2 regions of the Neobacillus sp. B4I6 genome follow, and region 2 is predicted to be linked to the other one. Evidence: riboswitches for the same ligand, from Rfam matches in the RefSeq annotation. Region 2 holds a riboswitch; the other holds the start of a gene.
What was found. Region 2 has a riboswitch for FMN ahead of ribE (riboflavin synthase). Riboswitches for the same ligand answer to the same signal wherever they lie in the genome.
Positions count from the first base shown of each region.

Region 1: another riboswitch for FMN. It lies ahead of QF028_RS05440 (ECF transporter S component); the one in region 2 lies ahead of ribE (riboflavin synthase).

Region 1 is NZ_JBNPWB010000002.1:707,089-719,521, forward strand. It holds gene resA (thiol-disulfide oxidoreductase ResA) at 1-154, shown strand, start outside; gene resB (cytochrome c biogenesis protein ResB) at 174-1,808, shown strand; gene ccsB (c-type cytochrome biogenesis protein CcsB) at 1,809-2,993, shown strand; gene QF028_RS05415 (response regulator transcription factor) at 3,181-3,897, shown strand; gene QF028_RS05420 (ATP-binding protein) at 3,894-5,672, shown strand; gene sigX (RNA polymerase sigma factor SigX) at 5,895-6,446, shown strand; gene QF028_RS05430 (negative regulator of sigma-X activity) at 6,421-7,596, shown strand; gene QF028_RS05435 (peptidoglycan DD-metalloendopeptidase family protein) at 7,765-8,520, shown strand; FMN riboswitch at 8,664-8,795, shown strand; gene QF028_RS05440 (ECF transporter S component) at 8,962-9,546, shown strand; gene QF028_RS05445 (ferredoxin) at 9,661-9,909, opposite strand; gene QF028_RS05450 (helix-turn-helix domain-containing protein) at 10,170-11,207, shown strand; gene QF028_RS05455 (RecQ family ATP-dependent DNA helicase) at 11,207-12,433, shown strand, end outside.
Region 2 is NZ_JBNPWB010000002.1:2,752,855-2,765,287, reverse strand. It holds gene qoxC (cytochrome aa3 quinol oxidase subunit III) at 1-94, opposite strand, end outside; gene qoxB (cytochrome aa3 quinol oxidase subunit I) at 84-2,060, opposite strand; gene qoxA (cytochrome aa3 quinol oxidase subunit II) at 2,050-3,027, opposite strand; gene QF028_RS15745 (iron-sulfur cluster assembly accessory protein) at 3,402-3,704, shown strand; gene QF028_RS15740 (Hsp20/alpha crystallin family protein) at 3,777-4,190, opposite strand; gene QF028_RS15735 (spore germination protein) at 4,203-4,445, opposite strand; gene QF028_RS15730 (spore germination protein) at 4,466-4,732, opposite strand; gene QF028_RS15725 (Cof-type HAD-IIB family hydrolase) at 4,949-5,704, shown strand; gene QF028_RS15720 (cold-shock protein) at 5,834-6,034, shown strand; gene QF028_RS15715 (IS110 family transposase) at 6,317-7,429, shown strand; gene QF028_RS15710 (YwbE family protein) at 8,100-8,297, opposite strand; gene QF028_RS15705 (hypothetical protein) at 8,290-8,493, opposite strand; gene katA (catalase KatA) at 8,740-10,200, shown strand; gene QF028_RS15695 (GyrI-like domain-containing protein) at 10,368-10,838, shown strand; FMN riboswitch at 11,001-11,149, shown strand; gene ribE (riboflavin synthase) at 11,298-11,957, shown strand; partial or broken gene ribB (3,4-dihydroxy-2-butanone-4-phosphate synthase) at 12,018-12,433, shown strand, end outside.

The DNA.
Region 1 (12,433 bases), 2.0 Mb from region 2:
GATTGATACAGATAAGGAAGTAATGAATACTTATGGAATTGATCCGCTGCCAGCTACATTTTTGATTGATAAGAATGGCAAGGTCGTTAAATATTACACGGGTGAGTTAACAGAAGAGAAAATTAGGGAATTTATGGAGAAAATAAAACCTTAGGTTGTTGGGAGTTTTTTCAATGAAAGATGTTAAATGTGAATGCGGGCATGTAAATCCACATGGAACTGTTTTATGTGAAGCATGCGGAAAAGTGCTGGATGAGAAAATTAACCCTGCAGAACTTCTCGATATGCGCTATGAAGGAAGTGCAAGACGTTCACAAACATATAATAAAACATTTATTGATAAAATATGGAACTTTTTTTCATCAGTAAAGGTTGGCGTTTGGCTGATTATTATTACCTTAATAGCTTCATCACTTGGTACGATTTTGCCGCAGGAAATGTATATAGACTTGCCTGCAGATGTTTATTACGAGCAAGAATATGGTTGGGTTGGTAAATTATATTACCAATTAGGTTTTAATAATTTATATGGTTCCTGGTGGTATTTATTATTAATTGCGATGATCGGTATATCCTTGGTCATTTGTAGTCTCGATCGGGTGGTGCCATTATATAAGGCCCTTAAGGCCCAAAGGGTTACAAGACACGAAGGTTTTTTAAAACGTCAGCGCATTTTTGGTGTGAATGAAAGTGCAGATGAAAATGATCTTACGATAATTAAGAAGCATTTAAAGGCAAGACGTTACCATGTCCGCGAAGAAAATGGAGATATCTTAGCTGAAAAAGGGCGTTTTTCTCGCTGGGGTCCGTATGTAAACCATGTTGGATTAATAATTTTCTTACTCGGCGGGATGCTGCGCTTTATTCCTGGAATGTATGTAAATGAGAACCTTTGGGTCAGGGAGGGAGAAACAGCTCTTGTTCCTGAGACAGAAGGACAGTTCTATCTCCAAAATAACAAATTCATTTTAGAACACTATGATAAAAATAAAGACAAAACATTTGAAAAGGCTATTAATATGGCTGGAGATGTTGTGAAAAATTATCAATCGAATGTTGTTCTTTATAAGCGTGTTGGAAATAATCTACCTGGCGAGAAACCAAAGCTCAAGAAAGTAACAGAATATAAGGTAAGAGTAAATCTCCCTCTCACCTTTGAAGGTTATTCTGTCTTCCAAGCTTCATTCCGAAATGAACTCAATACGATGTCATTTTCGTTAACAAATAAAAATACAAAAAAAGCCATTAACGATCTTAAAATTGATCTTACAGATCCGAAGATGAAGTATGATCTTGGTAATGGGTATTCTGTTGAAATTCTAAACTACTTTCCAGATTTCGAATTTGCGGAAAATGGGGAGCCAACAACAAAATCACGAGTTCCAAACAACCCTGCCTTTGTCTTCCGGATGGTATCCCCTGAAAAGCCAAAAGGGGAAACAAGTTTCGTTGCCATCAAGCAAACCATCGAGCCATTTGGGGCTAATCAATATAAAATGGCATTTAAAGGAATCGAAACAAAGAATGTTTCAGGATTTATTGTTCGGAAAGATTCAACATTATGGGCGATTATATTAGGTGGAATCATATTTATGATTGGCGTCATACAAGGAGCTTATTGGAACCACCGTCGAATTTGGATTCAAAACAAAAATGGACAAATTTGGATTGCAGCGCATACAAACAAAAATTGGTATGGACTAAAAAAAGAAATTGAAACAGTTTTAACAGATACGAAACTTGAAATGCCAGATGATCAAGTTCAAAGGGAAGATACTGATAAACCTAAGGATAAGGAGAGTGTCTAGTTGGCTACAATAAGTAGTAATTTATTATTTATTTCTTTTATACTATATTTAATTGCTACCCTGTTCTTCGGAGGGTCTATTAAATCAAAGAAACAATCGAATGAAAAGGAAGGAACCAACAGATGGGGGAAGATTGCTGTACTATTAACAATTGTTGGTTTTGTTTCGCAACTTGGTTACTTTATCACTAGATGGATTGCTGCGGGTCACGCTCCAGTTAGTAACATGTTTGAGTTCACGACATTCTTCGGAATGGCGCTTGTAGGTGCATTTATTGTCATTTATTTTATTTATCGAACGACCTTACTAGGATTATTTACAATGCCTGTCGCCATATTGGTAATCGCTTATGCAAGTATGTTTCCAAAGGATATTACGCCATTAATACCCGCATTACAAAGTTATTGGCTGCATATTCACGTAACTACTGCGGCGATGGGAGAAGCTATTCTATCGATTAGCTTTGCGGCAGGGCTTATTTATCTCGTAAAGGCAATTGATCAAACAAAATCCAACAAACAAACCTTTTGGCTTGAAATGGTCATGTTTTCATTAGTTACGGTACTTGGTTTCGTAGCCGTATCTTCAGTATTTTCAGGGTTGGGTTACCATGAGAAATTTAATTGGGTTGATAAACATGATAACCAGGCTATTGTTGAATATACGATGCCTGCCATTTCCGGTCCTTATGAAGGAGACATATTAACAAAAGACGGATTTAAGCCTTTGTTCGAGGTACCAGCTTTTATTAATGCCAAAAAATTAAATACAGTCATTTGGTCATTAATGGCGGGACTCGTTATTTATGGCTTAATTAGATTAATATTACGAAAACGAATTGCTGCAGCACTAAAACCGCTTGTTAAAAATATTAAACTAGACTTTGTTGATGAAATTAGCTATCGCTCTGTATTAATCGGTTTCCCAGTGTTTACACTAGGTGCACTCATTTTTGCAATGATATGGGCACAAATGGCTTGGTCACGATTTTGGGGATGGGATCCAAAAGAAGTTTGGGCATTAATAACATTTCTATTCTATGCAGCATTTTTACATCTTCGTCTCTCCAAAGGGTGGCATGGCGAAAAATCTGCATGGTTAGCAGTAATCGGCTTTGTAATAATTATGTTTAACCTTGTTGCAGTCAATCTCGTTATTGCTGGCTTACATTCCTATGCGGGTTGAGCATTCACAATTAGGACTTGGGTAAAATATTATAGCCTTCACTTATAAAAAGTGAAGGCTTTTTATAAAATTTTTAAGTGTAGTTAGCGTTGTCAAATTATTGACACTTTTTATAGGAGTAATTAGCACGAAAATATGGCATAAAACAATAGCGTTTTGTAAAATAAACTCCATGGGGGGATTAATAATGGAAAAAGACGTGAAAATTTTAGTTGTAGATGATGAGGAAAGGATTCGCCGTTTATTAAAAATGTATTTAGAGCGTGAAGACTATACAATTGATGAAGCAGAAGATGGAACCGAGGCATTAGAAAAAGCGTTTGCTAATGACTATGATGTCATTCTTCTTGACCTAATGATGCCAGGGAAAGACGGAATTGAAGTTTGTCGTGAATTAAGAGAAAAGAAGGCAACACCGGTAATCATGCTTACTGCAAAAGGGGAAGAAATTAATCGCGTCCAAGGCTTTGAAGTGGGCACTGATGACTATATAGTCAAACCATTTAGTCCAAGGGAAGTAGTCCTGCGTGTCAAGGCCTTGTTAAGAAGGTCTTCACAAACAAGTTACCTGCAAACGGAAACGACAACGAAAGACGTCATTGTATTCCCACACTTAACCATTGATAATGATGCACATAGGGTAGCAGCAGATGGTAAAGAAGTAAGTTTAACGCCAAAAGAATATGAATTGCTCTATTTCTTAGCGAAGGCACCAGATAAGGTTTTTGACCGTGAGCAGTTACTAAAAGAAGTTTGGCATTATGAATTTTTTGGCGATCTACGTACAGTTGATACGCACGTAAAGCGTCTCCGTGAAAAATTAAACAAGGTTTCTGAACAAGCTGCAAGAATGATTGTTACAGTTTGGGGCGTAGGCTATAAATTTGAGGTTATTAATGAATGACATTATTAAGAAGTGTTGTAGGAAAGCTATGGTTAACGATCCTTTTATTAGTATCTTTTGTGCTATTCATCTTAACAATCATGCTTCTCGAATTTTTCCAAAACTACAATACTCTTGAGATGAAAAAGGATTTGACCAATACAGCTGAGAAAATTGCGAATGTTTTAGAAAAACATCCTAATGAAAAATTACCACTTGGATTAGAGATATCTTGGGAAATTATTGATAATGTCAACAATGTAGTAATTGTTAAAAATGAGAGTGAAGTCTATTACTCTCCAAACACGAATCTTTCAAATAGGTTATCCTTTACTGATATTAAAAATGACCCGAAATTATCACAAGTATTAAAAAAAGATAGGACTGTTGAAAAGATTTCCACGCTTTCCTTTAAGGAAGATAAAAAGGATGCTAAGTATTCAATTATTGGTGTACCTTTGCATTTGCCCGGGGAAGAAAAAAGTGCCGTTTTTATTTATCAATCATTAGAAGTAATGCAAGAAACAACCCATGAAACAACTAAATTTATTTTACTTGTTGCGGGTGTAGCTATTATCCTTACAACTATTTTTGCCTTCTTTTTGTCCACAAGAATTGCAGCTCCCTTAAGAAAGATGAGAGAAGCAGCCTTTGAAGTGGCCAGAGGGAAATTCGATACAAAAGTACCCATCCTTACACATGATGAAATTGGGGAACTAGCAACTGCATTTAATCAAATGGGAAGACAATTAAAATTCAATATGAGTGCACTTAGCCAAGAAAAAGAGCAATTATCGAGTATCCTAAGCAGTATGGCAGATGGTGTTATTACCTTTAATCGGGATGGGGCGATTCTAATCACCAATCCTCCAGCAGACCGCTTTCTTCAATATTGGTATTATGAAATGGGTGGAATTAGTACGGATTCCGAGGCCATTCCACCAGAGGTAATGGATCTATTTCAGAAAGCGGTCGATACTGAAACAGAACAAATGGGTGAAATTTCATTCCAAGGCAGACATTGGGTCATCCTAGTTAGTCCATTATATAGTAACCGTTTTATTCGCGGTGCAGTAGCCGTTCTGAGGGATATGACTGAGGAAAGACAGTTAGATAAAATGAGACAAGACTTTATTGCAAACGTTTCTCATGAGCTTAGAACGCCAATATCGATGTTGCAGGGCTATAGTGAGGCAATCGTTGATGATATTGCTGAATCCCAAGAAGAGAAAAAGGAAATGGCAAAGGTCATTTATGATGAATCCTTGCGTATGGGCCGGCTTGTCAATGAATTGCTAGATTTAGCCCGAATGGAAGCCGGACATCTTCAATTAACAATGGAGGAAACTAATATCTCTTCATTTATCAATCGAATTATCCACAAGTTCCAGGGATTAGCTAAAGAAAATGAAATTCAATTATTTGCAGAGATAGATAATGAAATCACCTCCATTTCTTTTGATCCTGATCGAATCGAACAGGTTCTCACAAATTTAATTGGTAATGCCATAAGACATACACCTAAAGGCGGTTCTGTTAAATTAAGTGTGACTTCAGAAGATAAGGGCGTAATGATTAGAGTTAAAGATTCTGGGTCGGGTATTCCTGAAGAAGATTTACCTTTTGTGTTTGAACGGTTTTATAAGGCTGATAAAGCTCGAACGAGAGGAAGAGCAGGAACAGGACTTGGACTAGCCATAGCTAAAAATATTATGGATGCACATCGAGGTCATATTTCTGTTCAGAGTAAACTCGGTCAAGGAACGACATTTTCCTTTTTAGTGCCTCGAAAATAGTAAAATGAACAAGTATTTTGCCGATTGTTCTTGATTCACGAGGAACAATAAAAATTGAAAGCTATGTGCTCATCCTTTAATAGGATGAGTTTTTTGTATCAATTTTTTAGGAAATGAATTCCAATTTATACCTTCCTTTTTGTCACAAAAAAGTCTATATTTATAAGATGAAACTTTTTATACATATAATTCGACTAATATTATGAACGGGGAGGGGAATTGATGGACTCCGTTTTCGATGAACTTTACCAAAAATATCATCATGACGTTTTTCAATTTCTATTTTATATGGTCAGGAACAAAGAACATGCCGAGGATCTTGTCCAAGAAGTCTATATAAGAGTCTTTAAATCTTATCGCCGTTTTGAAGGGAAAAGCAGTGAGAAAACCTGGTTGTTTTCGATTGCAAGAAATGTAGCCATTGACTTCTTCCGAAAACAAAAGGGATGGAAAGTACGTTTACTCGAAAAATTTGATTGGTCCACCGATCAGCTGAAAGATGGATATCCTATACCAGAAGAAATCATGGTACTAAAGGAAGAAATCAGGTGGGTTTACAATTGTCTAGAATATTGCACAATGGATCAAAGAGCTGTTATTATTCTGCGATATATTCAAGATTTATCGATTGTTGAAACAGCCCAAGCATTAGGCTGGACAGAAAGCAAGGTGAAAACGACACAGCACCGTTCGTTAAAGGTATTGAAGAAACATATGGAAATGTCTTATCAGAAGGAGGGAGCGGCTAGTGAAAAAGTCAGAGTGGAGCGATAAGCAGCTCGAAGAACTATTAAGGCAAATGCCCAAAATACAAGATGATCGCAATCCTCGTGACATTTATCAGAATCTTTCTATAAAAAAGACAAAAATAAAACAATGGCTCCTGCCTGGACTCGCTACTGCATGTGCATTGCTCATTTTTTTCATCTTAGTTCCTAAATTAATGGTCGGAACCCAATACTCAGAGGATAAATCAAGTCAAAAAAATGCTTCATCTGGGCAGGAAATGCAAACAGCGGATGAAGATTCCACCAGTGCTTTGAAAAAAGAAGATGACAATTTAAAAGCAAAGACCTTTTCAGCAGCTGAGAATAATGAACTTTTGAAAACAGCAGTCTATGATGATGAAGTAGACAATGGAAGGGTCTTAACATATTGGATTCCAGATCCACAAGCGCAAATACTTGTTCCAGTTTCCACTATAGTAAATGATTCAAATGATAAATCATGGCTAACTATATTTAATGAAAACATGGTGAGTTTAAAGGAAGAAGAATGGGGTTTAAGCGAATTTTATCCACTTAATGCTACGCTGAGGCTTGATAATAAAGATAAAACTGTTTTGGTTGATGTGCCGTCAACCCATCAGTACGGCCAAGGATCAACAACAGAAACAAATTTTATGAATGTATTACAAAAAGATATTTCTTCGAACAGTAACATAAAAAAAATCCGATTTTCAACAAATGGTGAGCCTGGAATTGAACTAGGGAATCTTGGCAGGAAAGAGGAAATTGAAGTCGTCCAAAAGAAGAATCATGCCTTCTTTTTTTATTTTTCCAAAGATAGTGAAATCCCCTACTTAGTTCCATCAATAGAGACGTATACTGATATTAATAGGGCTTTGGAGGCAATGAAGAATGATCAGCCCCTATTAGGGTTAAAAAGTTCACTTTTTCCAGCTCTGCCGATTAAGGATGTATCCATTAAAGAAAAAACTTTACTTGTTACAATAGATGAAAATTCGAGTCTACGAGAAGACCAAGTTACGATTAACGCTTATGAGTCCTTGTTATTAACAGCTAAAGAATTTGGTTTAGAAAAGGTCATTATAAAAAATTCGCCTATAAAAAAAATCGGAACATTTGACCTATCAAAGGAAAACAAAGTCCCTCGTGCTCCAAACCTACAGACGCTTCAATAATTATTTTTCAATCAACCCCTAGTGGTTGATTTTTTTTATCATGAATAAAATAACTATAATCTCCAAATTATAACAAGTATGTCTAATCGCCCCTCCACCAAGGTATATGTTCTAAAGGTGAAACAACTAACATATGGTGTGGAGGAGGAAAAGAACTAAGGAGGTTGAATGAAGAAAATGCGAGACTACATAAAAAGGGTTCTTATTGCCCTAATTATGGCGCTATGTGTCAGTTTGTTATTTTTAGGTGGAATACATTCCGAAGCAAGTATGAAGGATGAGAAAGAGATAAAGGATGGGTGGATATGGCCTGCAGACGGTATTATTTCTGATACATATGGAACGAGAATGGGTAAACATAAGGGAATTGATATTGCTGGAAAATTGAACACCCCTGTTCTTGCCGTCGATGATGGTCAAGTAGTTAAATCCTATTATTCGAATACATACGGAAATGTAGTATTTATAAAACATCCAAGTCATTTTGTTACGGTCTATGCCCATTTAAACAAGCGAACTGTATTAGAAGGTCAAAGTATTAAGCAGGGAACCGTAATAGGGAAAATGGGGAGAACGGGACAAGCTACTGGGACCCATCTTCATTTTGAAACCCACCAGCATGAGTGGAGATATGATAAGAAATATGCATTGGATCCAGAAAAGTTCTTAGGAAAAGCGGACACAGGAGAGAATGTACAGGGTGGAATAGCTGGAATCAATGACGATGTATTAGAAGCAAGCTCCCATGTAAAACTTCAAAAGGAAGACAAAACAGAGAAAGGAAAAAAGCAATATATCGTCAAACAAGGCGACACATTGTACTCCATTTCGAGGAAAAGAAATATGACGGTAACACGTATTAAACAGCTTAACCATCTGTCCTCGGATCTTATTAAACCTAAGCAAGTATTAAATGTGAATTGAGATAATAAACAACCCGTGGACTCAAGTGTCTGCGGCTTTTTTTGTAGAATCAACTTTAAAAGTTACAAATGCGTTAAAACGTAAACCATTTACTTAACAAAAAATGCAGAAAGCAGTATAATTATAATTGTAATTAAATATCGATCTATCTTCGGGGCAGGGTGAAATTCCCGATCGGCGGTATTTGAGTGAAACTCATAAGCCCGCGAGCCGTTTTGGCAGGATTTGGTGTGATTCCAAAGCCGACAGTATAGTCTGGATGGGAGAAGATGGAGGTTCTGCAGACGTTCAAAAAATTAATGTTTAATGAACGTTTATTAAGCGTGCCTTTGTAAACTCCCTCAAGTATATTTTCTTGAGGGAGTTTTTATTTACTTAGGTCTCGACTGTTTGCTGAACCTCTCTTCCTAAACGCGATGGATCAAAAAAGGAGAGAGGAAGATGAAGAAGATGAAGAAACAGAGGAAAATGAATGTAAGGGCTTATGTGTCAATTGGAATGTTGAGCAGTATTGCATTTCTGTTAATGCTAATACAATTTCCATTGCCTTTATTCCCAAATTTCTTGTTTGTCGATTTCAGCGACATCCCAGCATTAATTGCCACATTGATTTTTGGACCAATTGCAGGAATATTAGTTGAGTTTTTTAAAAATGTCCTTAATTATATTCAGACAGGAAGTTTTACAGGAATTCCTGTTGGCCATATAGCCAATTTTGCTGCTGGCATAGTGTTTATCCTGCCAACATATTTCGTATATAATAGACTCAAAACTAGAAAAGGTATGACATTAGCGTTAATCGCCGGGACAGCTATAATGGCGGTAATGATGAGTTTGTTAAATTACTTCTTCATTTTACCGGCTTATACTGCTCTTATGGGATTCCCTGATATGCGTAATCTGGTAGTCCCTGCTATCTTACCTTTTAACTTAATAAAAGGTGTTATGATGTCATCCATCTTTATGCTTCTGTTCATTCGGATGCAGGCATGGATTAATAAGAACACAACAATTAAAAGCGTCTAATAAATAAAAACAACAGGATGGACTCATTCCTCCTGTTGTTTTTTTGTAAAAAATTAAAACCTCTCACCTTAAAAAGGAGAGAGGTAGTAGCTTAACATTTGTTTTACCTAAATATTATTCAAATTTAGTTGGATTACCATCAAAAGCTTCATCAGCTACCTTAATGGAATCAGTAGGACAGCCTTCAAAAGCATCCATCATATCATCGATTAATACATCTGGAATTTCAACAATTCCTTCATTATCATCAAGAGTTACAAATGCAATGCCTTCATCATCATAATCATAAATATCTGGTGCTGCTGCGCCGCAAGCCCCACATGCAATGCAAGTTTCCTTATCCACAATTGTGTACTTTGCCATGAAAAAAACCTCCCAGTAATATAAACAAAATTATTCTTACACATTTTCCATTATCAAATTGAAAACGGATAACTCATATCTATTGTAAAACTGTATCGATAACTTTTCAATAGAAAAATACCCATATACCTGTAGATTATATAGTTGAATTTCTAATTCTTCCACATTTTTGGGCAACAATCTACATTATTTCATGGTAGAATAAAGAAGAAAAATGGATATTTTGTCGATAATGTACGAAAAACGGCGGGGGACTTAGTATGATGCAACTTGAATCCATTATTCTTTATAGTGTCAAACAATTAAACAGGGAACGGACGATTTACTCCGTCTATCACCTGTTGAATGGAAAAAAATCATCACAAACTATCCAAGACGCCCACCTATTTTCATTAAAAAAATTTTTTGGGATTTATGAGCAATTAACAAGGGACTCCTTTGATGAAATACATCAATCAATGGTAGAAAAAAATTGGTTAATAAATATAGGGGAACAACGATACGATGTAACGACCTCTGGAATGACACTTCTAGAAAACAAACCATTGCCCAAATATATAAATGGCTGGACCTTTCATCAATTATCCTCTCTATTTTGGGAAAGATTGTCCCTACTAATTCAGGTAGTATCCAATCTTGCTTTTAGGGAATCAAGATATATACCCATTCAAAAAAACAAAGACGTCCATATCTGGTTAAAAGCTGCTCTAAAGGATATCACCGTACCTAGGATGGAGATGGGGACTGCTGTCTATTCAGAGTTAAATGAATGTTTTAATACAGTGAAAGACATGGACCCATCACTTTTAGTGTTTCGGTTAACTGGTTTTCAGCAGATTGGATTAACCCCTCTTCAAGTAGCAAAAAAGCTGAAGTTAGATTTTCATGATTATCAGATTGGTTTTACTAATACCCTTCATTACTTGATTCAAAAAATAATGGAAGACGGTAATCAGTTTAAAATTTTACCTTATCTTATCCATGATCTAATGCAAGATGATGAATTAACCCTTTCCTCAAGGAAAACACAGGCATTATTATTACAAGGATATAGCCTTGATATGATTGCAAATCTTAGACACTTAAAGTTAAGTACAATAGAAGATCATCTTGTTGAATTAGCCTTAAATGTAAAGGATTTTTCCATTGATACATACGTCGATAGTGAGTTACAAAATATGATTTTGGAAGTTTCGCGGCAAAAAGTAACCAAACAGCTAAAAGTGATAAAAGAAAAAGTAGGTGCTGCTACTTATTTTCAAATAAGGTTAGTTTTAGCGAAATATGGTGATAGATAATGGAATTAGAAAAGGTTTTAAAAAAACATTTTGGTTATCAAACGTTTAAGACTGGACAAAAAGAGGTAATCACCTCCATTCTTGCTGGGCAGCATACACTGGCAATGCTCCCAACTGGAACTGGAAAATCCCTGTGTTACCAACTTCCTGGGATTATTTTAGATGGGCACATTTTAATTATTTCTCCTCTTCTATCATTAATGCAGGATCAAGTGGAACAATTTAAAAGATTTGGTGAAAAAAGAGTCATTGCTTTAAACTCTTTTCTTTCGGGAGAGGAAAGAAATAGGGCCCTTCATCATTTAAGTCAATATAAATTTATCTTCATATCACCTGAAATGTTGAGAGTTCCCTATATCCTTCGTAAACTTCAAGAGCTTACGATTGCATTGTTTGTTGTAGATGAAGCCCATTGTATTTCCCAATGGGGCTTTGATTTTCGCCCGGATTATTCAAAACTAGGTGAGATTCGAAAGAAATTCGGTAATCCACTAACGCTTGCACTGACAGCGACAGCTACAATAAAGGTACGACAGGACATTGTTGCTTCACTTGATTTAGAGGAAATAGTAAAAATAGAATCGACCATCGACCGACCCAATATCGGCTTTTATGTAAAAGAACTATTTGATTACCGCGATAAACAAGCCAGTGTCCTCGAGTTTGTTGCCAAATTGAAAAAACCGGGAATTATTTATTTTTCAAGTAAAAAAGCAGCTGAACAGATGGCGACATTACTAACAGAAAAAGGTATCTGTCAGTCAATGGCCTATCATGGCGGATTGGATCAAAATACAAGAATACTGATTCAACAACAGTTTATCTATGGGCAATTAGATGTAATATGTGCTACGAGTGCTTTTGGCATGGGTATTAATAAAGAAAATATCCGTTTTATTATTCACTATCACATGCCAATGCAAATAGAATCTTTTCTACAGGAAATCGGAAGGGCAGGTCGTGATGGCGAACCGAGTATTGCCATCCTTTTATATTCGCCAGGGGATGAACAGCTTCCAATCCAGCTTGCAGAGAATGAATTGCCATCTGAACAGCAAATAGACTGGTTGTTTAAAAAGGTAGAACATGACCATCTTCTGAAGGATGGAAAGATCAATCTAAATACGAAACTAATGGAGCTTGGCGGTTTTACCGAGATTCAATGGAGGATTGTTGAGGACTTTGTAAATAATTCATTTCTAGAAATGGCTAGCCTTGAAAAATTA
Region 2 (12,433 bases):
CAGCTCCTAAGAAAATCCAGAATCCTAGAATATTCATCCGGTTCTGTTCTGTTTGATATTCGAGTGGTAAAGCTGTATTTACATTAGCTGACATGGCTGTTCCCCCTTTTATCGACGTTACGCCACGCTTTTTCCGTTTCCTTTATTTCGTCAACAGTAACATGGAAGCCATCGTTATAATCGAACGAACGAATGATTAATCCAATAATTATTCCAACAGAGGCTACAAGAGCCGCAATTTTCCATTCAAAGACAAGGAAGAATCCTGCGATTCCAAAGATCACTCCCATATAGATTGGCAAGCCGGAATTACTTGGCATATGGATTTCTTTAATTTCGTCGTCTTTCAGGGTCAATCCTTCGTTATTCTTTTTCATATACCAAAAGGTATCAACAGATTTCACTTCTGGTAGTTTTGCAAAATTATAGAATGGAGGCGGTGAAGCAGTAGCCCATTCTAAGGTTCTTGCATTCCAAGGGTCATTTGAAATATTACGGTCCGCATAGCGTGCACTCCAATAAATGTTATAGCAAAGAGCACCAAAGCCGATAGCTAAAATCACTGCACCAATGGTAGATAACATGAATAATGGTGCATAGCCTGATTCAGCTGAATACGTGTATGAACGGCGGACAGCACCGTCTAAGCCTAGGAAGAACATCGGCATAAACGTTAAGTTAAATCCAATTGTAAAGAACCAGAAATGAATTTTACCGATTTTTTCATTTAGCATATGGCCGAACATTTTTGGCCACCAATAATATAACCCGGCAAACACCGCAAACACAACACCAGGAATTAACACATAGTGGAAGTGAGCGACAAGGAATAGGGTATTGTGGTATTGATAATCTGCAGCACCCATGGCGAGCATTACCCCTGTTACACCGCCGATGATAAAGCAAGGAATGAACGCAAGCGCCCACAGCATCGCCGTTGTAAACTCGATTCGACCTTTTCTCATCGTGAATAACCAGTTAAACATTTTGACACCCGTTGGAATGGCAATCATCATCGTCGTAATGGAGAAAACAGAGTTAACTCCTGGTCCGGCACCCATAGTAAAGAAGTGGTGAACCCAAACAAGCATACTTAATAACGCAATGCCAACAATGGAGAATACCATTGATTTATATCCAAACAGCATTTTTCTAGAAAAGGTTGAAATAACCTCAGAGAACATCCCAAATGCGGGAAGGACAACAATATATACTTCAGGGTGACCCCATAACCAGAATAAGTTTGCCCACATCATATCCATACCGCCACCACTTAAGGTGAAAAAGTGCGTTCCAAAGATCCGGTCAAAGGTCATCAATGCAAGTGCAACAGTGAAAATTGGAAATGAAGCTACAATAATAACCGATGCAATGAATGAAGTCCAAGTAAACATTGGCATTTTCATTAGTGTCATGCCTTTTGTTCTCATTTTTAAAATAGTGACAATAAAATTAATTCCCGTCATTAGGGTACCAATCCCGGCAATTTGCAGGGCAATAGCGTAATAGTTATTCCCGATTCCAGGAGTAAATTCTTTCCCTGCAAGAGGGAAGTAAGCAGTCCATCCGGCATCTGGTGAACCACCAATAACAAATGAAATATTAAACAACATCGCACCACTAAAGAACAACCAGAAGCTTAACGCGTTAAGTTGAGGGAATGCCACGTCACGGGCACCTATTTGCAACGGGATCACCACGTTCATTAAACCAATTAATAATGGCATCGCTGCAAACAAAATCATGATAACACCATGTGTTGTAAAAATTTCATTGTAATGCTGCGCATCTAAAAATTTCATCTCTGGACGAGAGGTTTGAGCCTTCATTAAAAGACCATCTACGCCTCCCCGGAAAAACATCAGCACACCAGAAAGGATGTACATAATCCCAATCCGTTTATGATCAACCGTTGTCAACCATTCTCTCCACAGCCATTTCCATTTCTTTAAATAGGTAACCCCTGCTACTATTCCTATCATTGTTAATAGAATAGCAATCTGAGAACCTAGTATTAATGGGTTGCCGACGATAAAAAAGTCATGCCAATTAATGCCCATTGTGCTCACCTCCATCTGATTTTTCGCCCATGTCCATACCTTCCATGTCCATAGAATGACCATTTGTTTCTTTCTCTTTAAAAATCTTTCCTTTTACGCCATGTACTTCGTACAATTCAGGATTTGTATAAGTTTTAGAATTCATATCAGCATGGTTTACCCAGGCTAGATGAGTTCCAAGGAATGTTTCACGACCCAAGTGTGTAGGCTTAAGAAGTTGATAGTATTTCTTTTCTGTTAACTTTGGTGCAGTATCTTTGACTTCCTTTACCCATTTTTCAAAGGCCTGCGGGGATTTCGCTTCAACTGTAAATTCCATATCAGCATATCCCTTGCCGTTAAAGTTTGTATTTCTACCTAGAAATTCTCCAGGTTTGTCTGCAGTGAGATACAACTCTGTTTCCATCTTGTTCATGGTATACTTTTGACCACCTAAAGCAGGAACCCAGAAGGATTGCATTGTACCAGCAGAGGTTAATTTAAACTGTACCGGAGTGCCAGCTGGAATATTCACATAGTTCACTGTCTCGATCCCTTGTTCCGGATAGCTAAAAATCCACTTCCAATCAGCTGATGTTACATTAATGGTAATAGGTTTTTTATTTTCATACCCGGCAGGTACTTTCTCTAATTTATAGATTGTTTTAACAGTAGGAATCGTTAAAGCAATGACAATCAGAATAGGAATGACAGTCCAAATAATCTCTAATTTTGTACTGCCGTGTTCTTCAGGCGGTTCGTAATCTGCATTTTCAGGTTTCGCACGATATTTCCATATGATATATCCAAATAAACCAAATACAACGACGACCACTAGCAGCATAAAAATAAGTGACCAGTTAATCAAATCAAGAATATCACGTGCTGCAGGTCCTTTTGGATCAAAGACGACCATATTCGAACAGCCGCTTAAAAGTAGAATCGGTAATAAAGCTAACAGTGGAATTATGTAGCTTTTTTTAGACATGAATATTTCTCCCTTCCATAATGTACACTTTTAAGATTATAATCGTGAAATCTTTCACAAACAAGAAAAACTATTTCCTTTCTATTTTTTACTGAAACAAACATGGTTATATTAATTATTATTTAATATTAATTAGTCTTTATGTTTTTTCCTAAGACTTATATTAACAACTTTGCCGTGATGTTAATATAGCTTTTTGAATTAAATTGTGACAAATTTGTTAAGGATTTAATATCCATTATAAGGGGGAATAAGGTAAGTTGATTTTATACTAAAATTTAATTTGTCTTTTGTTGTCACAAACCTTTTAATTGTCTATTTTAGCTGAAAAGTGGGATAATACGAAGGAATACATAGTTGGAGGAGAGCACAAAATGAAGGTAAAAGTTAATCGGAATGCAGCAAAAGCATTGAAGAAAATGATGGAACAAGAAGAGGCACTAGGGAAATTGTTTCGAGTATATGTGACAAGTATCCACGGGGATCACGCCCATTATGATTTAAAGCTTGATACACCAACAGAAAACGATGTAGTGGTTACAAGTGATAAAGAAATTGACTTTATTCTTGATAAAAATGATCCGACCTTAAATAATATCTGGATTCAATATTTCCAATTACCAAAAGAAGAATGGCTAATTACCAACCCAACAATGGGCGTACATCATCACCATTAATAAAACAAGAAAAAACGCTTGTGAGTTCACTGCGTTTTTTTTTTGAATATATTCTTTTCTTTCTATTGAAAATTATTCCAACACACTTTTTCGAGGATAGGATATATGAAGTAGTCCATTATAAATTTGTGTTTGCATTAAATGAGCATAAGTTGGTTCTGGAAGTTCAATGACGCGTTCAAAATCACCATAGATTCGCTCTCTTTTCATTCCCATTTCAAATGGTAGAACCGGCTTTATTTTGCCATTAATTTTTAAATGTGTATTTGTGATTAAGTTAATTGAAAGATCTTCTCGATTTACTCCAGGTATTTCAAAAATAATAAAGTAATAATTTTCATTTAGATATATATCAAATTTTGGATTACATACCGCTTCTCTAAAAAATTCATCAGGATGTTTTTGCTTAAGTACGCTAGACCAAAAATTGCTCTCTCTATACTCATTTGTAATCTCTAGCCATTTTCTCATTTTTTCTATATCCATCTTACTACTCCTTTAAAGTTGATTGGCGATAGGCATAGAAGGGTTAGCTATTTGATCTTGATCACTAACATCTGGATCTACATTGCCTGAGTTCATAAGGGAAGAAGCCGGTGAAAAATCACCCAAAGAAAAATTTGCACCGACAAATTTACTATTAGCAGTATGGCTGTTATGCACAGTTGGACCTATATCAACATTTCCGTTTTGCGTAGCTCCATTAATCTTAAAATTTAAAATATTTATTTGAAATGGCATATCATATAACCCCTATAATGTTAGATTGGTAGTACAGGTTGAATGGGCTTATTTACATTGGCAACATCAGTAGTTCCAATTGAAGTTTGATCATTGACGTCAGGATCATTTAATAGGTTTTCCATCATTGCTTCAGTCGGTGAAGTGTCTCCATATGAAGCATTAATTCCTTGTGATTTAGTATTGGAAGTGGGACTATTATGAGCTGCTTCCCCTATAGTTATGGAACCATTACCCGAAATACTATTGATTTTTAAATAATATAAATTGATTACAACCGATGGCATCTTTAAACACCTTTCTATCCTTTGGCTTATGGGTACTATATGCAAAAGAGTGCCTATCTGTTACTTTATGATACTCATGTATTATGAATGGATGTAAATTCGCAGGGTTCTTCTTTGTTTAACAAATATATTAGGTATACTTAATTGTTTGATTAGTTTTTAGTAATGGTGTTAATCTTATAATGGAAAAAGTTAGAAGGGAGCACGTTAATACATATGGATAATTTTAAAAATGATGTTGAAATCAAATTAGTAGCACTGGATATGGATGGCACACTTTTAAATAATAAAGGCCAGATATCGGAAGCAAATCGCCAGGCAATCAGAGCTGCAAAGGACAAAGGGATTTTTGTCGTTCTAAGTACTGGACGTTCTGTGATTACTAGTCGAGAGCATGCTGATTCATTGGAGCTGAATTCATACTTGGTAACGGTAAATGGAAGTGAAATTTGGGATGAGAAACGGGAGTTAGTGGAAAGGAATTTGGTCAAATCGGAGCTGGTTGAGTGGATGTGGGGGTTATCTCAACAGCATAACACAAAATTTTGGGCGATTAGTACCGAGCGTAATTGGCATAATGAAATGCCGGCTGACCTACATACACTGGAATGGATGAAATTTGGCTTTAACATCGATGATGACGCAACAAGAGCACTAATCTTTAATGAATTACAGGCTAAAGGTGAATTTGAATTAAGCAATTCAACACTGAAGAACATTGAAGTAAATCCAACTGGAATTAATAAAGCGAAAGGACTTGGGATTGTTTGCAGCCGGCTGGGTTTGGATATGAAGAATGTTATGGCCGTCGGCGACAGCCTCAATGATTTAGCGATGATCAAAGCAGCTGGTTTGGGTGTAGCGATGGGAAATGCACAGGAAAAGGTAAAGGAGTCCGCGGACTGGGTAACAGCAACCAACGAAGAAGATGGTGTGGCGCAAGCAATCCATAAATGGGTGCTTTCAAAATAAAATTTGGACGAAAAAATTTATTTAAGAATTAGTATGGTATATGCAAACAGGAAATGGGTAAAAATAATTAGGCAAGTCAATTGAATTTGCAATTTACATGTAATTGTTACATGCTAGGAGGCTACAAAAATGGAACAAGGTAAAGTAAAATGGTTTAACGGTGAAAAAGGTTTTGGATTCATTGAGCGTGAAGGTGGAGAAGATGTATTTGTTCACTTCTCGGCTATTCAAGGCGAAGGATACAAAACATTAGATGAAGGTCAAGAGGTTACGTTTGAAATTGAAAGTGGTCAACGTGGACCACAAGCAGTAAACGTCCGTAAAGCATAATGACCCGCCGATAAAACAGGCCCAAGCATTTGGGTCTGTTTTTTATTGAAAGACTATGTTAAAGCTCATTGTTGATTTTGGCACATGTTGATTGGAGCGGAAGGCGCGAAGACTCCTGCGGGAGGACGGGGCAGGGGAGACCCCGCAGGCGCTTAAGCGCCGAGTTATCATGAACGAAACTAGCTCCTTACTCGTAAATTCGTAGGTTAATTTGGTAAGAATGTTTAATGTTGAAAAACAAAAAACCAAATTAGAGCTACATTACGAAAGGAGCTAGTCATTATGCAGGATGCCATAAAATTTGTAGGTTTAGACGTATCAAAGGAAAAAATTGCTGTAGCTATTGCTGAAGAGGGCCGCGGAGAGCCTAGATACTTTGGAATGATTCCTCATACACCTGAAGCAATTAGGAAATTAATAAAAAAACTTGGAGAACCTAACACTCTTCGAGTGTGTTATGAAGCAGGTCCAACTGGGTACCCACTATTTAGACTATTACTTACTTTGGGAGTTCATTGCGATGTGATAGCTCCATCCTTAATACCTAAAAGACCATGTGAGCGTATCAAGACAGATCGTAGGGATTCTATCCGACTTGCTCAGTTATATCGAGCAGGTGAATTAACACCTATTTATGTTCCTGATACGGAAGATGAAGCTCTCCGTGATTTAGTAAGAGCACGTGAAGACGCAAAAGAAGATGAACTAAGAGCTAAGCATCGTTTATCTAAATTTTTATTACGTAATAATCTTCACCCACCAGCTGGAGTTAATAAATGGACTAAAAAGTATCGTGAATGGCTAAATGTATTAAAATTTGAAAACTCATCTTTACGAGTGGTTTTTCAGGAATATTATCATCAATTAAAAGAGTTAGAACAACGAATTCTAAGACTCGAAGAGGAAATAAAATTACAAGCAGCCGAAGGTGTTCATGCTCCAATGATTCAAGCCTTACAAGCATTAAGAGGTGTTGCGCTTATAACTGCGACTAGTCTTGTCGCAGAAATTGGTTCTTTTAAACGTTTTCCAACCCCGAAACAATTTATGGCTTATGTTGGTTTAGTACCGAGCGAATCCTCTAGTGGTGAGAAAAGGAGACAAGGAGAAATTACTAAAACTGGAAATCGCCATGTTCGCCGTCTATTAATTGAGTCTGCTTGGAGTTATCGATATCAACCTTCAGTTAAAGGTGAATTAAAGAGACGGCAAGACGGCTTATCTCCAATAGTTCAAGGTATATCCTGGAAAGCTCAAAATAGGCTTCATAAAAGATATTTTCAACTACTATCCAGAGGAAAAACAGGTGGTAAAGCAATCACTGCAGTAGCAAGAGAGTTGGCAGGTTTTATTTGGGCTATTACGCAAGAGATAAATGATACTTCCAAAATTTGATTGTAAATATTGAAAATAAAATGCTTTTATATTGATTTAAAAATAGAAGATGAGAATAGGGCTCGAAGGCAAAGAGTAATACCGGAAAGGAAAATCCACGTGCCTCCTCTGTGCTATACCTTATAAGGGTTAACGCACGCGCCGAGTTAGTGGAAAAGTCCTTTAAACGGAAAGATAAAATGTGAAAACCCACGAATATCAGAATGCTAACCGCAGTAGAGATTTTTGCTTTCGTGCCGTGTTCTTAACATCTATTCAAATAAATAAGGAGCGGACATGTGATCATTTCTTCTTTAGCTTAAAATAGTGTCTCATCTCTTAGAATGGCAGTCAAGGAGAGCACTTGACAGCCATTCTAAGAGATGAGAATAGGTTGGTAAGCTAAAGAAGGAGATAATCTAGCCAGAAGGCTAATAAGACAACAATGAAAAGAAGCCAAAATTAGCTTCTCTTCTTAAAATTGCCCAAAAATAATACAAATACTAATTTAGAGTGGGGGCCTTGACAGTTTCGTTCATATCAGGAGGCTCCCCGCTACGCCCGCGGAAAGCGAAGCGCCTGGAGCGCAAATCAACAAACAAATTAACAAAGACATAAAAAAGACTGCCGGCAAACCCAAGTTTTTCGGATTTGTCGACAGTCTGCCTCTACATAAATGTAGAGGATTGGTTTAACGATTGATTTCCTTGACTCTGCCAACTTGACCATCCGTCAACCGCACTTTAATGCCATGAGGGTGAAAACTTGACTTTGTCAATATATCCTTAACAGTTCCCTCAGTGAGTTTCCCGCTTCTTTGATCTGCTTTTAGGACTATTTTGACTAAAGTCCCTGGGACAATGTCTACTCTATTTTGACCACTAGACACCCATTTTTCTCCGTGAATTACTTACTTTTTTAGTCTGCTGGCTTTGCAGCTTTTTAGTTGCCTGTGAGCTATTCGAGCTTGAATTCCCAAGGGCTGACTTGTTTTTCTTATTTTCCAGCTGTTGTTTCATCGCTTCTTGCAGACTTATTTTCTTCTTCGGTTCTTCCTGTGGATTGGTTTGGTTTGAATCACTCATAAAAAATCCTCCTAATAAAGTGTTAACCACATTATAAGCTATTTTCGTCCAAATAAAAATTTTTTGGACGTTATTTCTCATTTTTGGAATAACGTCCTTTATTTTTAATACCTATGTTATAGTGGGTACATGTTATCCTGTTGATAATCAATATTAATTTATATTAATTATAATTTAGTATTGATTTTAATAAAATTTATATTATAATTTGTTTAAGCTTTAAAAAATAGTTTACGAGGTGATCAAATGGGTAATGGTAACAAACACTTAACAACAGGATATGGAGCACCAGTCGGTGATAATCAAAATTCGATGACGGCTGGATCACGTGGACCAACATTGATTCAAGATGTACATTTACTAGAGAAATTGGCACACTTTAACCGTGAGAGAGTTCCTGAGCGTGTTGTCCACGCCAAAGGTGCCGGAGCACATGGCTATTTCGAAGTGACCAATGATATGTCAAAATATACAAAAGCAAAATTGTTTAATAGCGTTGGAAAACGCACACCTATGTTTATTCGCTTCTCAACTGTAGCAGGTGAACTTGGTTCAGCTGATACAGTTCGTGATCCGCGTGGGTTTGCTGTTAAGTTTTATACGGAAGAAGGAAACTATGATTTAGTAGGGAACAACACGCCAGTCTTCTTCATTCGTGATGCGATTAAATTTCCTGATTTCATTCATACTCAAAAAAGAGATCCTAAAACCCATTTGAAAAATCCAACTGCAGTTTGGGACTTCTGGTCACTGTCACCTGAATCCTTACACCAAGTTACCTATTTAATGGGTGACCGAGGACTTCCGGCAACACTTAGACACATGAATGGCTATGGCAGCCATACCTTTAAATGGGTTAATGCGGATGGAGCGGCAGTTTGGGTCAAATATCACTTTAAATCCGAACAAGGTGTTAAGAATATGGCACCAGAGCTTGCTGGTAAGTTAGCTGGAGATAATCCTGATTACCATACGGAAGACTTATTTCAAGCAATTGACAAGGGTGACTTCCCAGCATGGAGACTCCATGTTCAAATCATGCCTTTTGAAGATGCTGAATCGTATCGCTTCGATCCGTTTGATGTCACAAAGATATGGTCACATAAGGACTACCCATTAATCGAGGTTGGACGTATGGTGCTCAACCGTAATCCGGAAAACTATTTTGCAGAAGTCGAGCAGGCCACATTCTCTCCTGGAACAATGGTCCCTGGTGTTGAGGCTTCGCCGGATAAAATGCTTCAAGGCCGACTATTTGCTTATTCGGATGCCCACCGCTATCGTGTAGGACCGAATCATAATTTGCTCCCAATTAATCGTCCAAAGGTAGAAGTAAATAACTATCAACGTGATGGGGCGATGCGTTCCGATCATAATGGTGGTGGTTCGGTTTACTATGAGCCAAACAGTTTTGGAGGACCAAAGGAAGAACCTGAACATAAACAAACTGCCTTCCAGGTTAATGGACTTGCTGAACAAGTAGCCTATGATCAAAATGACCACTACACACAAGCCGGTGATTTATATCGCTTAATGTCAGCAGAAGAGCGGGCCCGCTTAATTGAAACAGTGGTAGGCGCAATGAAGCCAGTTGAGAGGGATGACATAAAGCTTCGTCAAATTCAACATTTCTACAAAGCAGACCCAGAATATGGTGAGAAAGTAGCCAAAGGGTTAAATCTAGCTATTCCTCAAGAGGTAAAGTGACTATTAAACTAGTAAAAGGCCGTTTATTAAGATGGACGGTCTTTTTTCATGGTAACAGGAGCTGAGATCTCGTCAGTTTTTTAAATGATTAGTCGAACTATTTTTGCAGGAATTTAAGGGCTAAGATTAGAATTATATTAATATGATGATTCAAAAGGGGGATTAGTATGAGTATCCAGGTAATAGAAAAAGAAGAAATGAAAGTTGTTGGGATTTCATGGAATGGAACTTACTCACAAATCAATACACTTCCACGTCTTTTTCAAGAAATGGTTAATCGACTAGAAGAAGTATCCTATCAAACGAAAGAACCTGTCTTGATTGCACCTTTTCATAGCAGAGAAACAGAATTCACCTATTATGTAACAACGCCCGTCGAAAAAATTGACGAAATTCCTGATGGTATGGTTGGATTTACGATTCCGAGTAAAAATTATGTTTTTGCTACCCATAAAGGAAAGCAAGAGGAAGTCGAAAATACATATCAACAAATATATGCTTGGATGAAAGAATATGGCTATGAACAGGATCATAACGCATTAAGTATTGAAGTATATAAAGAAGAGCATAAACATCTGTATGCTTCTGGGGAGCTTCACTTTGATATTTATTTACCAGTAAAGACTTATAAAGAGTAAACTAATTCTTTCAATGGAAGCAAGCTAAGGGGAGAAGAAATCACCTTAGCTTATGGATTTTATGTGAAATAATGATCAAATGATTTTAGTATGAAAATACTTTTTAGTGCGTTTCCCTTTACTGATCCAATAGAGTATACTATCATTAAAATAAGAATTGTATATTTCCTTCGGGGTCAGGTGAAATTCCTAACCGGCGGTGATGAAGCGTTGCTTCTTAGTCCGTGACCCGGTTAACATATTATTGTTAAACGGTGGATCTGGTGAAACTCCAGAGCCGACAGTTAAAGTCTGGATGGGAGAAGGAAAAGACAGGATTAATTGTAGGGTGAAGTGTACCTATTTTTAACCCTTTATTTTCTATTGTCTTTTACAGGACCCTGAGGACTTATTGTCTTCAGGGTCTTTTTCATTTTAGGGTAAGAATTTAAGTGGAACCATAGTAAGGAGAAGGAAATTATGTTTACTGGAATTATTGAAGAAATTGGGGTAGTCGCGAACATCCAGCGGACTGGCGAGTCGTTTGTTTTAGCCATTGAGGCAAAAAAAATACTTAATGATGTTCACCTTGGCGACAGTATTGCGGTCAACGGGGTATGTCTAACGGTGACATCCTTTACGGGTAAGCTGTTTACGGTAGATGTTATGCCCGAAACGGTCAAAGCTTCAAGTTTAAATATGGTCAAGCGAGGTTCCAGAGTAAATCTTGAGCGGGCGATGGCAGCAGGTGGAAGGTTTGGCGGCCATTTTGTCTCAGGACATATCGATGGAACAGGCATAATTAAAAGTAAACAGTCCTTCGAAAATGCTGTCTACTATGAGATTGAAGCAGAGCAGGACATATTAAAATATGTAATCTTAAGAGGGTCTATAACGGTAGATGGGACAAGTTTGACTGTTTTTGCGGTAACTGAAAATAGTTTTACACTATCGATCATCCCCCATACATTGTCGGAAACGATTTTGGGACTAAAGGGGTCAGGGGATATCGTTAATCTAGAATGCGATATGATTGGTAAATACGTTGGTCATTTTATGAAAAACCTTTCAGGTGATACTGCGCAAAATCATAAGACAGGGATAACGGCACAATTTTTAGCAGACAATGGTTTTAATTAAATTATAGTTTGGAAAAGTCCAATCTTAAAGGGTTTGTCATTTTGAAAGGAGAGATGTTGCGTGTTTAATACGATTAACGAAGCTCTTGCTGATTTAAAAGAAGGAAAGGTTGTTATTGTCTGCGATGATGAAAACAGGGAAAATGAAGGGGACTTTATTTCTCTTGCTGAAAAAGCAACCCCGGAGGTCATAAATCTTATGGCCACTCACGGAAGAGGTCTAATCTGTGTTCCTATTGACGAGGCATTAGCTCAAAAGCTCGACTTACATCCAATGGTTTCCAAGAACACGGATCCACATCGAACAGCTTTTACCGTAAGCATTGACCATAAATTTTCTACAACTGGAATTTCTGCATTTGAACGATCAGCAACGGTGTTGAGTATGGTTGACCCGGAATCAAAAGCATCCGATTTTTTAAGACCAGGGCATATGTTTCCGTTGATTGCTAAAAAAGACGGAGTCTTGAGCAGAAC